3 regions of the Streptomyces gobiensis genome follow, and region 1 is predicted to be linked to each of the others. Evidence: riboswitches for the same ligand, from Rfam matches in the RefSeq annotation. Region 1 holds a riboswitch; each other region holds the start of a gene.
The links. A riboswitch is a leader RNA that binds a small molecule or an ion and turns the genes downstream of it on or off. The one in region 1 is predicted to bind cyclic di-AMP.

Region 1 (4,773 bases):
GGCGCCGTGTGGGTCGTTCCCCGCCAGGTCGGTCCGCCGCTGACGCCGGGGGACCGGCTCACAGTGACAACGCCTCATGGGATCACCACGATGGATGTCTGGATCGAGCCCGTGGCGGGCCAATGGCGTCCGGCCGGCCGCAACGGGTCCGCTCTCGACCTCGAAATCGTCGCCGTCCATGCCGCCCTCATGCGCAAGGACAACGGCATGGAGGTGGTGATGTGGTCGCCGCCACGGAAGCGCAATCCGGACGGGACTCCGATGAAGCACCCGACGCGACCGGGGCAGTGGGTGTGGGACATCTACAACCTGGAGGAACTCGAATCGCGGGTGCTCGACATCGCGCATCTTCGGACGCATGACCGTCCGATGCAGCCCCACAAAATGCAGATCTTCTGTGCTGGAAGCGCCCATCTTCCGAATGGAAAGCTGCTCGTCGTAGGCGGTCATATCTCCAACAAGGTTGGGGGAAAGCCGGACCAGCATGTAGCGAAGCACATGCACATTTACGACCCCAACGCTTCGTCGGGCTGGCGGCAGCTCAAAGAAGATACCGCCGCACCGGCCCGGTGGTATCCCGGGGTGACCGCGCTGCCGGACGGCATGATGCTCATCACCGGCGGGAGTCGGGACATCCCGGTGCTCGACAAGAAGCAGGATGATTCCCCGACCGGCTACTGGAACAGCATCAATAACAATTACGACATCTTCCATCCGGGAAAGGAGGAGGTGGTGAAGAGGGGTGAGCGGCTAATCGACACCAAGATGCTGCCCCGGGAAGTCGACAGGCTGGCCACTTACCCGGCGGTGTTCGTGCTGCCGACAGCGGACACCAGCGGCACGGTCATCGCCCTCGCGGAAACCAACCGGGCCTGGCTGTATACCTATGACCCCAGCGAGGAGCAGCCGCTGCTTCTGGCACCCAGGTTGTATCCGATGCACACCCACGGCTCACGCAGTTACCCAACGTACGGCTCGATGGTCCTGCTCCCCCTCGAACCGGGCAATTCCCTTATGCGGGTCCTCGCCGTGGGCGGCCAGCATGAAGAGCACGAGGACCACCGCGACTTCTCGGACCGGCAGCCCTCCACCGCCACAGCGGAGATCCTTTACGTCGACACGGCCAAGAGCCTGACAGCGCAGCCAGGCTGGCAGAAGGCGCAGTCGATGCACCAGGCCCGGGTGCTGCCCGACGCCACCTTGCTCGCTGATGGGAAGGTCCTGGTCAGCGGCGGTGCGGGGATCGGCTGGGGCAACCAGAACCACGACCCGGTCCTCCAGGCCGAACTCTTCGACCCCGACGGGGAGACATTCACCGCCGCCGCGACCGCCGCTACCGACCGGCGTTACCACGCGACAGCTCTGCTTCAGCCTGATGGCACCGTCCTGAAGGCGGGCAGCACCGGTGGCTACGACACCTTCAAGGGCCATGACTGGATGTCCGTACACACGGACGCCGAACGGTACTACCCGCCTTATCTCTGGCGCGGACCTCGGCCCTGCACCCCCGACATCCCGGGACCCGCGACGCCAACTCTCCACTACGGCAAGAAGTTCACCTTCATCACCGAGGGGCTCGGTCTGGACGAGAATGCCCGGGTCGCGCTGATCCGCCTGGGCTCTACCACCCACGGCAGCAACATGGACCAGCGCTATGTATGGCTGGCGGTGGCGAAGCGTGAGCGGATTGAGGCCCGCTGGAGCATTGTCGCGACACCACCGGCCAATCCAGCGGCCGCGCCGCCGGGCGACTATTTGCTGGTGGTAGTGGACAGCTCCGGGGTGCCGTCACCGGGGAAGACGGTACGCGTACAGGCGGCCTGACCCGCTTATGCGTTCTGGGCCCCGCTACTTCCCGCTGGGAGTAGCGGGGCTTAGTCCCAGCGGTAGGTCGGGGAGTGGAATGATTTCGGGCGTATCGAACATCGGCCTTCCCAAGAGCCCCACAGACTTACTACGGTGCTCGGTCAAGGCGGCCCGCCCCCCGTCGGCGAAAGTGCCGGCACGGGCAGCCTCCGCCGAGTCCGGCCTGCGCCGGAGCCGGGGACCCAACTTACGTACCACCGGGGTGAATCGGGCCATACGCACCGCATACGGCGGCATACGACCCGTAGGGCAGCCTTCCCGCCCGAACCCGACAGCTAACCCGGTAGGCGGTCCACGGAAGGAGTCGCCGGTCTTGGCGTCGCATCGCAAGCCGCGCACCGGAACGCTGCAGTCCGCCACCGCCCGCCGTAGTGCCGTCGGTGCCACCGCGGCGGCCCTGGCATCCGTCACCCTGCTCTCGCAGAGCGCGAACGCCGCGCCCGAGGATGGGAAGCCCACGCTTGAGGAGACCCAGAAGAAGGTCGACGAGCTGTATCGGCAGGCGGGTGCCGCCACCCAGAAGTACAACGCGGCCAAGGAGAAAACCGACACACAGCGCAAGCGGGTCGACCGGATGCTGGACGATGTCGCCAAGCGCACCGACCAGCTCAATGACGCCCGCCGCACACTCGGCAGCTATGCCGCCGCGCAGTACCGCACCGGCGGGATATCCGAGACCGCGACCCTGCTGCTCTCCAGCGATCCACAGGGCTTCTTCCGCCAGACGCATGTGATGGACCGGCTGTCGGCCAGGCAGAAGGCGGCCGTTGGCGAGTACCAGAAACAGCACCGCGCCGCTGGGGAGAAGCGGGCCGAAGCGGCCGCGAGCCTGGCTGAGCTCACCGAGGCACAGCAGACGCTCGCCAAGGACAAGCGGGCCGTACAGGCGAAGCTCACTCAGGCGCGGCAGTTGCTGTCCGAGCTGACCGCCGAGGAGAAGGCACGGCTGGCGGCGATCGAGAAGAAGAAGCAGGAGGAGGCCCAACGCAAGGCGGCCGAGGCGGAGCGGCAGCGCAAGGCCGAGGCGAAGGCTGAAGCTGAGGCGAAGGCGGAGGCTGAGCGGAAGCGGCGCGAGGAGGCGGCGAAGGAGACCGAGGAGCCGTCGGCCCCGCCGAGTGATCAGCAGCCCACCGACTCATACGCGGCCAAGGCCGAGAAGGTCATCAGCTTCGCCAAGGGGGAGCTGGGCAAGCCGTATGTCTGGGGCGCCACCGGCCCCAACTCCTACGACTGCTCCGGCTTCACCCAGGCCGCCTGGCGGGCCGCCGGTGTCGAGCTGCCGCGGGTCACCTATGACCAGGTGAACGTTGGCACCAAGGTGGCCAAGTCCGAGATGAAACCAGGCGACTTGATCTTCTTCTACGACGACATCAGCCATGTCGGCATCTATGTCGGCGGCGGGCAGATGATCCACGCGTCCAAGCCGGGCGACGATGTGAAGTACGAGTCGATCGACTACATGCCCTTCCACAGCGCGGTGCGGCCCGCTTAGGACAGTCAATCGCCGGACGGGTCGCGTGGGGCCCGTCCGGCGAACCGCTCAGGTCCAGACCGTGGCGATGAAGATGTTCGCGGTCGTCAGCAGGCCGACGCTGCCCATGACGGCCGCCGGCACCTTCTCCTCGTCGCGTTTGACATAGACGAGCCCGAGGATCACCACCAGCAGCGCGAGCTTGATCGCGATTTTGAGGTTGTTCACCTCATGGCCGGCGGCCTGGTTCAGGCCGACCAGGATCAGGCCGGTGGCGAGCATGGTGAAGGCACCGTGCAGCATTCCCGGAGTTATCCGGGCCTGACCCGTGCCCATCACCTTCATCTGTGCGAAGAATCCGCCCAGCAGCGCGGCGATACCGATGATGTGCAGGGCGACGAAGATGTTGATGAGTACGTCCATAGGGCCGGAGCGTATCCGGGGCTCTAGCACACCCCTGTGGTCAGGTATGCCTCATTCAGCACTTCGGTCACGGATATACGGAACGCGGCGTGCTGTCTCTCCGGGTGAGGGACCTTCCACGCTCCGTACGATCGAAAGTGACCAGTGCCGGTCAACGGCCCCCCGGCTGGCGGTGTCCAGCTCTAGCCTCCCGGTGCATGGCAGCGCACCGAAAGCCAAAGCCCCCCAGAGCCAAGTCCCGCTCCACGACTTGGGCGACGTTTGTCTTCGCAGGCGCCGCCACCGCGACCGCCACTGTCTACGGCGGCGGGGCACACGCCGACCCGTCGCCGACACTGTCCCAGGTCAAGACGGAGGTCGACAAACTGCACCATGAGGCCGAGGAGGCGACTGAGCGGTACAACGGCGCCACCGAGCGGGCCGAGAAGGCCGAGCGGCGGCTCGAGGCACTCCGCGACCAGGCGTCCCGCAGGACCGCCGAGATGAATGCCGTACGCAACGCGCTCGGCTCCTACGCCACGGCGCAGTACCGGCAGGGCGCCATCGACCCCAGCGTCCAGCTCGCGCTCTCCGCCGCACCCGAGCGGTTCCTGCGGCGCGCAGCGACCGCCGACCGGGCGGGAGCCCGGCAGTCCAGCGCCCTGGGCAGACTCCGCAGCCAGCTCCGCGGTACGGAGCAGCTGCGTACGGAGGCCACCGCCGAGGCCAGGACCCTCGAGTCCGCTCAGCGCGCCGCCCATCGGCACAAGCGCACCATCCAGTCCAAGCTGAAGCGGGCCAGCAAGCTGCTGGCCGAGCTAACCCCCGCCCAGCGCGGCCGGGTGCTCGCCCAGGACGGCCATGGCCACGGGAACGCTCGCGCCGACCGCGGCGACCGGACCACCCGAAGGGCTGACCTCCCCAAGGTCACCGCGCCGACCAGTCAGCGTGCCGCTCAGGCCATCGCCTACGCGCGGTCCGCTCTCGGCAAGCCCTACGTCTGGGGCGCGACCGGCCCGAACGGCTATGACTGC
Region 2 (4,773 bases), 1.1 Mb from region 1:
CGGGAATTCTTCCGTACCTACTACGCGCCGAACAACGCCGTGCTGTCGGTCGTTGGCGATATCGACCCGGAGCGGACGCTCGCCTGGATCGAGAAGTACTTCGGCTCCATTCCCGGCCACGACGGCAAGCAGCCGCCGCGCGACGGCACGCTCCCCGACATCATGGGGGAGCAGCTGCGTGAGGTCGTCGAGGAGGATGTACCGGCCCGGGCGCTGATGGCGGCGTACCGGCTGCCGCATGACGGCACCCGGGAGGCCGATGCCGCTGATCTCGCGTTGACCGCGCTGGGCGGGGGTGAGTCCTCCCGGCTCTACAACCGGCTGGTCCGCCGGGACCAGCTCGCCGTCACCGCGGGCTTCGGTCTGCTGCGGCTGGCGGGCGCGCCCTCGCTGGGGTGGCTGGATGTGAAGACCTCCGGCGACGCGGAGATCGCGGACATCGAGGCCGCCGTCGACGAGGAGCTGGCCCGCTTCGCCACTGAGGGCCCCAGCCCCGAGGAGATGGAGCGTGCCCAGGCCCAGCTGGAGCGTGAGTGGCTGGACCGGCTGGCGACGGTCAGCGGCCGCGCCGATGAACTGTGCCGGTTCGCCGTGCTGTTCGGTGATCCGCAGCTCGCGTTGAGCGCGGTGCAGCGGGTGCTGGAGGTCACCCCGGAGGAGGTACGGGCCGTGGCCGCCGCCCGGCTCCGCCCCGACAACCGTGCGGTGCTGGTCTACGAACCGACCGAGCCCGACGTCGTTTACGCCGCCGACCACACAGCCGACAACCTCGAAGGGGCCGAGCAGTGAGTAACCCCACCCCCACCACCCCCACGATGGAGCTCCATCCGCAGCCGGTCGGCGGACAGCCCAAGCCCTGGAAATTCCCCGCGCCCGACCGCGGCACCCTGCCCAACGGTCTGACGGTGCTGCGCTGTCACCGTCCAGGCCAGCAGGTCGTCGCGGTCGAGGTCAACCTGATCGCCCCCCTGGACGCCGAGCCCGAGGGTCTCGACGGCGTCGCCACCATCATGGCGCGGGCGCTGTCCGAGGGCACCGACAAGCACAGCGCCGAGGAGTTCGCCGCGGAGCTGGAGCGCTGCGGCGCCACCCTGGACGCACACGCCGACCACCCCGGGGTCCGGGTGTCCCTGGAGGTCCCGGCCTCCCGGCTGGCCAAGGCGCTCGGGCTGCTCGCCGACGCGCTGCGCGCCCCGGCCTTCCCGGACAGCGAGGTCGACCGGCTGGTGCGCAACCGGCTGGATGAGATCCCGCATGAGCTGGCCAACCCGGCCCGCCGCGCCTCCATGGCGCTGTCCAAGGAGCTGTTCCCGGCCGAATCCCGGATGTCCCGCCCCCGGCAGGGCACCGAGAAGACCGTCGAGCGCATTGACGCCGGTGCCGTACGGGCCTTCTACGAGGCGCATGTACGGCCCGCCACGGCCACCGTGGTCATCGTGGGTGACTTCACCGGCGTCGACCTGGACACGGCGCTCGCCGACACCCTCGGTGCCTGGACCGGCGCCGCCGCCGAGCCGCGCCCCATGCCGCCGATCACCGCCGATGACACCGGCCGGGTGGTCATCGTGGACCGGCCGGGAGCGGTGCAGACCCAGCTGCTCATCGGCCGGATCGGCGCTGACCGGCATGACCGGGTGTGGCCCGCCCAGGTGCTCGGCACGTACTGTCTGGGCGGCACCCTCACCTCCCGCCTCGACCGGGTGCTGCGCGAGGAGAAGGGGTACACCTACGGGGTGCGCGCCTTCGGGCAGGTGCTGCGCTCCGCGCCCTCTTCTGCCCCGGGCGGGGCTGTCGGCGCGGCGATGCTCGCCATCAGCGGCTCGGTGGCCACCGATGTCACCGGCCCCGCGCTGGCCGACCTCTGGCAGGTGCTGCGCACCCTCGCCGCTGAGGGCCTGACCGATGAGGAGCGCGATGTCGCCGTGCAGAACCTGGTGGGGGTCGCCCCGCTGAGGTACGAGACGGCAGCGGCCGTCGCCGGGACGCTCGCGGACCAGGTGGAACAGTTCCTTCCGGATGACTTCCAGGCGCAGCTGTACGCCCGGCTCGCGGAGACCGGCACGGTCGAGGCCACCGCGGCGGCCGTCAACGCCTTCCCGGTGGACCGGCTGGTCACCGTTCTGGTCGGCGACGCCGAGCAGATCGCCGGGCCGGTGGGTGAGCTGGGGATCGGTCAAGTGACCGTCGTCACAGGCCAGTAATCGCCGACCGGGCGGCCAGTGCCGCCCGGCGCGGACCCAAAAGCCCTCGGATGTCAGGACTGATATCCGAGGGCTTCTCTTATGTCCGGCCTTATGTCCGATTTGGCAGGTGATATGAGGGGTGACGGTGTGGGATGTCTGACAAAGAGGCTAGATCCTCTTGGTACTTCGCAGATGTCCGGTTTAGCTTCGGTGTCGCTGTTCGTTAGAAGTGACCGCATCCGCGGCCGACGTCCAGTGAACGCCGAGTCCCCGTGAGGGAGCCGGGGACCCACCAGTAGTCCTTGGGGTGAATCGAGCCGTGTGCTCGTAGGAGACCTTCCTGCTCCGAACCCGTCAGCTAACCCGGTAGGCGTGAAGGAAGGAAAGGAGCACGCCTGCCATGGCGTTCACCCATGCCACCGGGGCGGATCACCGACCGGGACGCGCCGTCCGCACCGGCGCCAAGATCTTCAGCGTTGCCGCCCTGACCGCCGGTCTGATCGGTTCTCTCGCAGCTCCCGCCTCCGCCGCGGGCGGCACCAAGGCCAAGCAGGTGAGCGGATTCAGCCAGGCCCTGATGATCGGCGACTCGATCGCCGAACAGATCAGCGCCCAGGCCAAGGCTCAGCAGAGCGCCGCCGACGCCAAGGCTGCGGCGGCCAAGAAGGCCAAGAAGGCCAAGAAGGAAGCCGCCGAGGCCAAGAAGAAGGCGGCGGCCAAGAAGAAGGCCGCTGAGCAGGCCAAGAAGGAGCGGGCGGCGCAGCAGGCCAAGGCCTCCCGGGCCGCCAAGCGTGCCAACCCCAACGCCTTCGTTTCACCCGTCAAGGGCTCCAAGGTCACCACCCCGTACCGGGCGGGCGGTGCCCTGTGGTCCTCCGGCAAGCACAGCGGCATCGACTTCGCCGCCGCTGCGGGCACCCCCGTCCGCTCCGTCGGCGGCGGCACCGTGGCCGTAGCGGGCTGGGGCGGCGCGTACGGTAACAACATCGTCATCCGTCACAGCGACGGCACCCACACCCAGTACGGCCACCTGTCCTCCATGGGTGTCAGGGTCGGACAGCAGGTGAAGTCCGGCCAGCAGATAGGCCGCGTCGGCTCGACCGGCAACTCCACCGGCCCCCACCTGCACTTCGAGGCCCGGATGACCCCGAACTACGGCTCGGACGTCAACCCGGTCTCCTACCTGCGGTCCAAGGGCGTCAGCGTCTGACGGCCACCGTGCGCCGCTGTGACGCATCGCACAGAGCGACGAAGACCCCTGCTTTCAGCCGGGGTCTTCGTCGTTTCACGCCCATCCCGCCGCTCTTTTTCCGCCTGATTCGGGCCGGGCGTCGGAAATAACTGGCGGTTGGAATACAGTTCGGGTCTGCGACATCTCGAAAACGTGGGGATTACGCCGGAGGTCCGACCATGCGCATTTCCGCGCACACGGTATGCACAGCGGTTCGCGATGACATCGTCTCTGGCGCCTTTCCGCCCGGCGCCCGGCTCACCGAGGAGCTGCTGGCCCAGCGCTACGGCGTCTCCCGGGTGCCGGTGCGCGAGGCCCTGCGCACCCTGGAGTCCGAGGGCTTTGTGACCACCAGGCGGCATGCCGGCGCCTGTGTCGCCGAGCCGACCGAGCAGGAGGCCGCCGACCTGCTGGACATCCGCGCCCTGCTGGAGCCGCTGGGCACCGCACGGGCCGCCCAGCGTCGCACCGAGGCGCATCTGAAGGTGCTGCGGGGGCTGGTACGGCTGGGGCAGCAGCGGGCCGAGCGGGGGCAGTTGTCGGACCTGCGGTCGCTGGGGGACTGGTTCCACGAGACGCTGGCCCAGGCCTCCGGCAGTGCCAGCCTGGCCGCGCTGCTCACCCAGCTGCGCCGGAAGATCGCGTGGATGTACGCGGTCGAGCCGCCGGTACAGGCCACCACGGTCTGGCGGGAGTATGGCGCGATTGTTGACGCGGTCGCCCGCGGGGATGCCGAGCGGGCCCGCTCGCTTGCGGCCGCGCATGTGGAGCGTTCCATCGCGGCCCGTCGGCAGCAGCGGCCGGTCGTGGTGAGGAGTTTGAAACCTACTGTAAACACCGCGCGCGGCCGCGTTTAACAAAGTCTGTATACAAATGGAGCTGGAATTCCCGGGGGTAATTACTGCTGCCCGGAAATTCCCGTAGAACATGTAAAAGCGGTGGAGCGGGGTGCTCCACCGCCTTTTTGGGCCCGGCTTCTCAGACGGTCTCGGGAAGCTCCTCAAGGCCCTCCTCGACCAGCTTGGCCAGTCGGTCCAGCGCCACCTCGGCGTCGTCTGCGTCGGAGGTGAGCACGATCTCCTCGCCACCCTCGGCGCCCAGGCCCAGAACGGCGAGCATCGACGCGGCGTTGACCGGGGTGCCGTCAGCCTTGGCGATGGTGACGGGGACGCCCGCGGCGGTCGCGGCGCGGACGAAGATCGAGGCGGGACGGGCGTGCAGGCCCTCGGCCCAGCCGACGTTGACGCGGCGCTCAGCCATGGTGTTGCCCTTCAAGTCGGAACGGTTGTCTAGACCAGTTTCGCATGGCAGGGAGAGTGCTCCCGTCCCGGCACGGTGCCCCCTCAGACTGCCCCTTCG
Region 3 (4,773 bases), 1.6 Mb from region 1:
CCGAGCCGATGACGCTCGGCGGTCAGCGGATCGCGGTCGGCGAACCAGTGCTGGTCGTGCTGGCCGCCGCGGACCGGGACCCGGAGAAGTTCACCGACCCGGACACGCTGGATCTGGGGCGCCGGGACACTCAGCACCTTGGCTACGGCCATGGCATTCACTACTGTCTCGGTGCGCCGTTGGCCCGGCTGGAGGGGCAGACGGCCCTGGCGACCCTGCTGCGCCGGTTGCCCGATCTTCGACTTGCGGTGGATCCAGGTGATTTGCGGTGGCGTGGCGGCCTCATCATGCGTGGACTCCGAACGCTGCCGGTGGAGTTCAGTACCGTGACCGTTGCGTGATCTCCACGACACTGACTTGTGATGACTGGTATTCGACGCTACGTTCGGCCGTCAGCCACAGAGTGCGGCTCTCACATGAGCTGTCACGCGAGCTGTCACATGAGCTGTTTACGAGAGGCGATCGCATGCGTTCCGGGACCGGCCGACACCGTCGACCTCGTCAGGCCCCTGCCATCTTCGTCACCGCAGGGGTGACCGGAGCGGGGTTCGCCATGCCGCTCCTTGGCGCATCCGGCGCCCAGGCCGCCGAAGCGGCGACCTGGGACCGGGTCGCCGAGTGCGAGAGCGGCGGGATCTGGAGCTCCAACGCCGAGAACGGCTACTACGGCGGTCTTCAGCTCACCCTGAGTACCTGGGAGAAGTACGGCGGCACCGTGTACGCGGACCGCCCCGATCTGGCCAGCCGTATGCAGCAGATCGCGGTCGCCGAGCAGATCCTCGCGGAGCAGGGCCCGGACGCCTGGCCGAGCTGTGCGGTAGGGAGCGGACTGGCCAAGGAAGTGGCCGACGGAGCGGTCGAGGTTCCGGAGGCCGTGCCCAGCGACGATCCGCTGTCGCCTGCCCCTACGCCCAGCCCCGACCGGCTGGAGACCGAGAGCCCTGCCGAGACCCCCGCCGAGACCCCCGCCGAGAGCTCCGCCGAGGACGGCGCCGTGGACGAGGGGCCGGGTGACGAGGGGGCCCAGCCGGGTGAGCCGGGACAGGACGGGGCCACCGCACCGGACCACCCGTCTCTGACGCCCGATCATCCCGCGCCCGGCAGTGCTGAGGGCACCGGCAAGCACCGTGGTGAGCCGGAGACGGAGCGGCCCTCGGAGAACACCGCCCGGGGGGCTGACCGCGTTGAGCGCGGTTCGGGTGATTATCGGGTCCAGTCCGGTGATTCGCTCTCGGAGATCGCCGAGCGAGAGGGCGTGCAGGGCGGCTGGCCCGCGCTCTACGCGGCCAATGAACCGGTCATCGGCGCCGACCCCGATCTCATCCTGCCGGGCCAGCGCCTCGATCTGGGGCAGCAAAAGGGTTAGTTGGGGCCAGACGGGCCAGATGTCCCATTGGCGAAAGTGTGACGCTACTCTCCCGATTGTTCCGGCGTGTCTTGGGAATCCGTATTGCCCAATACCCCTCCCGACCTGCGGTGATATTAGCTAATGACCGTCAACTCGCCCGAAATGATCGAAGTAGACGGTTATTGAATGATCTACGGCGCTGTGCTTACGGTCCTACCGGCTCGCTACTGCGGGCCCCGTCGACCGCCACGCCGAATCCTGCCGGTGGTCGAAGGGCCGTCGTTGTCGCGTCAGCGCCGTTGGCAGGAGCGGGGGAACCAGGTAAGTGCCGCTACGGCGGCTTGGGGTGAAGCCCGACGCGGTCGCGTCGGACCGGGCCACTCACAGCCCGAACCCGACAGCTCACCTCGCAGGCGTCGGTGAGGAAGAACGACATGCTGTTCACCGGCAAGGGCCACCACCGCCGTCCATCCAAGGTCGTGCGTGTCGCCACGCTGGCAGGCGTCACCGGGGCCGCTGTCGCTGCTCCGCTGATGGCTGCCACGGGTGCCCAGGCCGCCCCGGTCGACACCTGGGAGAAGGTCGCCCAGTGCGAGTCGGGCGGCAACTGGTCCATCAACACCGGCAACGGCTACTACGGCGGACTGCAGTTCTCGCAGTCGAGCTGGGCCGCCGCGGGCGGCACCAAGTACGCCCCGCGCGCCGACCTCGCCACCAAGGGTCAGCAAATCGCCACCGCTGAGAAGCTGCTCGCCATGCAGGGCCCGGGTGCCTGGGGCTGCGCCAGTGCGGGCAACCTCACCGCCGGCGGCCCCTCCGCCAATGTGAACCCCGGCGGCGGTTCGGCCAGCGGCTCGCAGAATCAGCAAGAGACACCGCCGGAGCGGCAGCAAACGCAGCCTCAGAACCCGCCGCAGCGGCCGCAGACCGGCTCCGGAAACTACACCGTGCAGAGCGGTGACACGCTCTCCTCGATCGCCGCCGAGCACGGCACCACCTGGCGGCGGATCTACGAAGCCAACAAGGCCACCGTTGGCCGCAACCCCCACCTGATCTTCCCCGGCCAGAAGCTCAGCGTCTGACAGTGCTCATCAGCGCTGCTCAGCGTCTGACGGGTCTGACGGGCCGACAGGTGAGAGCCCCGGCGCCCTCTGCGCCGGGGCTCCGGCGGCGTCTTTGGGCGGGGCTCCGGCCTTGTCCCACTATTGCGCTATTGCGCGATACCACCGTTCCGCTCGTTTCTTTATCAGCGGAACAAATCTTTATCGCCGTTCTGAGCTGCGGCTTCACACTCCCGACCCGTCCACGACACGGGCAGGAGCCCGCGTGTGGCCCAGCGGACCGTTAGAGTCTCGGAGCAGGAACCCAGATACACAGAAGGAGACCCTCGTGCCGTCCATCGACGTCGTCGTAGCCCGCGAGATCCTCGACTCGCGAGGCAACCCCACGGTGGAGGTCGAGGTCGGCCTCGACGACAGCAGCACCGGCCGTGCCGCTGTCCCGTCCGGTGCCTCCACCGGCGCCTTCGAGGCCCTCGAGCTCCGCGATGGTGACAAGGCCCGCTACGGCGGCAAGGGTGTCGAGAAGGCGGTCCTCGCCGTCATCGAGCAGATCGGTCCGGAGCTGGTCGGTTACGACGCCACCGAGCAGCGGCTGATCGACCAGGCGATGTTCGACCTGGACGCCACCGCCGACAAGTCCTCGCTTGGCGCCAACGCCATCCTCGGTGTCTCGCTGGCCGTTGCGCACGCCGCCTCCGAGGCCTCCGACCTGCCGCTCTTCCGCTACCTTGGCGGGCCGAACGCGCACCAGCTGCCGGTCCCGATGATGAACATCCTCAACGGCGGCTCGCACGCCGACTCCAATGTGGACATCCAGGAGTTCATGATCGCCCCAATTGGCGCGGAGTCCTTCTCCGAGGCGCTGCGCTGGGGCACCGAGACCTACCACGCGCTCAAGGCCGTGCTGAAGGAGCGGGGCCTGGCCACCGGCCTGGGCGACGAGGGCGGCTTCGCCCCGAACCTGGGCTCCAACCGCGAGGCCCTGGACCTCATCCTTGAGGCCATCAAGAAGGCCGGTTACGCCCCGGGGCAGGACATCGCGCTCGCGCTGGACGTCGCCGCTTCCGAGTTCTACAAGGACGGCGTCTACGAATTCGAGGGCAAGTCCCGCACCGCCGGGGAGATGACCGCGTACTACGGCGAGCTCGTCGACGCCTATCCGCTGGTCTCGATCGAGGACCCGCTGTACGAGGACGACTGGGACGGCTGGAAGACCATCACCGCGCAGCTCGGTGACAAGGTCCAGCTCGTCGGCGACGACCTCTTCGTCACCAACCCGGAGCGGCTGCAGCGCGGCATTGACGAGAAGTCCGCCAACGCTCTGCTGGTCAAGGTCAACCAGATCGGCTCGCTGACCGAGACCCTGGACGCCGTTGAGCTGGCCCAGCGCAATGGCTTCAAGTGCATGATGTCCCACCGCTCCGGTGAGACCGAGGACGTCACCATCGCCGACCTCGCCGTCGCCACCAACTGCGGCCAGATCAAGACCGGCGCCCCGGCCCGCTCCGAGCGTGTCGCCAAGTACAACCAGCTGCTGCGCATCGAGGAGATCCTGGACGACGCGGCGGTCTACGCCGGTCGTAGCGCTTTCCCGCGTTTCAAGGGCTGAAGCTCACAGAGCTAGCCAGTCATACGTACGTCCCCGCCCCCGGTCCCGTACCGTGGCGGGGACGTATGTACGTATAGAAGGTGTGCGTATAGAGGCAGGGGAGGCCACGTGGCCGCCGACCGGGATCGGTTTTCCACCGCGACGAGGCTCAAGGCGCTCGGTGAGGAGGCCGCCGCCCGGGTCTACCGTGCGCAGAACCGGCGGCTGCGGGCTCCGCGCCGCAGCCGGCTCACCGGCCGCGCGGCGCTGCTGGCGCTGGTCGTCTGCTCTCTTGTCGTCGCGCTGGCGTATCCGATGCGGCAGTACGTATCGCAGCGCTCGGAGATCGCCGATCAGCGCCGCCAGGCCGAGCAGGCGCGGGAGCGGGTTGAGCAACTGCGCGATGAGCTGGCCCGCTGGCGGGATCCGGTCTATGTGGAGCAGCAGGCCCGCGCGCGGCTGCACTATCTCCGCCCGGGCGAAACCGGCTATATCGTCGAGGACGGCAGTGCCGATCCCCGCCGCCCCAGCGACCGCGGCCCGTCCGACCGCGCCTGGTACCGGAACCTCTGGGACGGCGTGGACGCGGCGGACCGCCGCCGCTGAGCCGCGCAAGACAGGCCCGAGATACTCTCCTGATCCCCAACCCCTGACCCCCCATTCCCTGACCCGATTTCTCCCTGAACCGACCTCCCTGACCCGACCTCCTAGCGAAGAGAACACCCCAGGCATGGAAACGCCCCCGCCGCAGACCGACCGTACGCCGCCGACGGACG

Region 2: linked by a shared signal. The riboswitch ahead of test1122_RS21515 (M23 family metallopeptidase) and the one ahead of test1122_RS16675 (C40 family peptidase) in region 1 are both predicted to bind cyclic di-AMP.
Region 3: linked by a shared signal. The riboswitch ahead of test1122_RS08840 (LysM peptidoglycan-binding domain-containing protein) and the one ahead of test1122_RS16675 (C40 family peptidase) in region 1 are both predicted to bind cyclic di-AMP.

What each region holds. Positions count from the first base shown of each region.
Region 1 covers NZ_CP086120.1:3,549,293-3,554,065, reverse strand. Annotated here, with positions in the region: gene test1122_RS16680 (galactose oxidase-like domain-containing protein) at 1-1,824, shown strand, start outside; cyclic di-AMP (ydaO/yuaA leader) riboswitch at 2,007-2,171, shown strand; gene test1122_RS16675 (C40 family peptidase) at 2,180-3,358, shown strand; gene test1122_RS16670 (hypothetical protein) at 3,407-3,760, opposite strand; gene test1122_RS16665 (C40 family peptidase) at 3,958-4,773, shown strand, end outside.
Region 2 covers NZ_CP086120.1:4,627,554-4,632,326, forward strand. Annotated here, with positions in the region: gene test1122_RS21505 (M16 family metallopeptidase) at 1-789, shown strand, start outside; gene test1122_RS21510 (M16 family metallopeptidase) at 816-2,201, shown strand; cyclic di-AMP (ydaO/yuaA leader) riboswitch at 2,434-2,571, shown strand; gene test1122_RS21515 (M23 family metallopeptidase) at 2,584-3,393, shown strand; gene test1122_RS21520 (GntR family transcriptional regulator) at 3,594-4,271, shown strand; gene test1122_RS21525 (HPr family phosphocarrier protein) at 4,393-4,674, opposite strand.
Region 3 covers NZ_CP086120.1:1,925,187-1,929,959, reverse strand. Annotated here, with positions in the region: gene test1122_RS08855 (cytochrome P450 family protein) at 1-341, shown strand, start outside; gene test1122_RS26565 (transglycosylase family protein) at 554-1,366, shown strand; cyclic di-AMP (ydaO/yuaA leader) riboswitch at 1,633-1,779, shown strand; gene test1122_RS08840 (LysM peptidoglycan-binding domain-containing protein) at 1,783-2,430, shown strand; gene eno (phosphopyruvate hydratase) at 2,738-4,018, shown strand; gene test1122_RS08830 (FtsB family cell division protein) at 4,127-4,603, shown strand; gene test1122_RS08825 (DUF501 domain-containing protein) at 4,728-4,773, shown strand, end outside.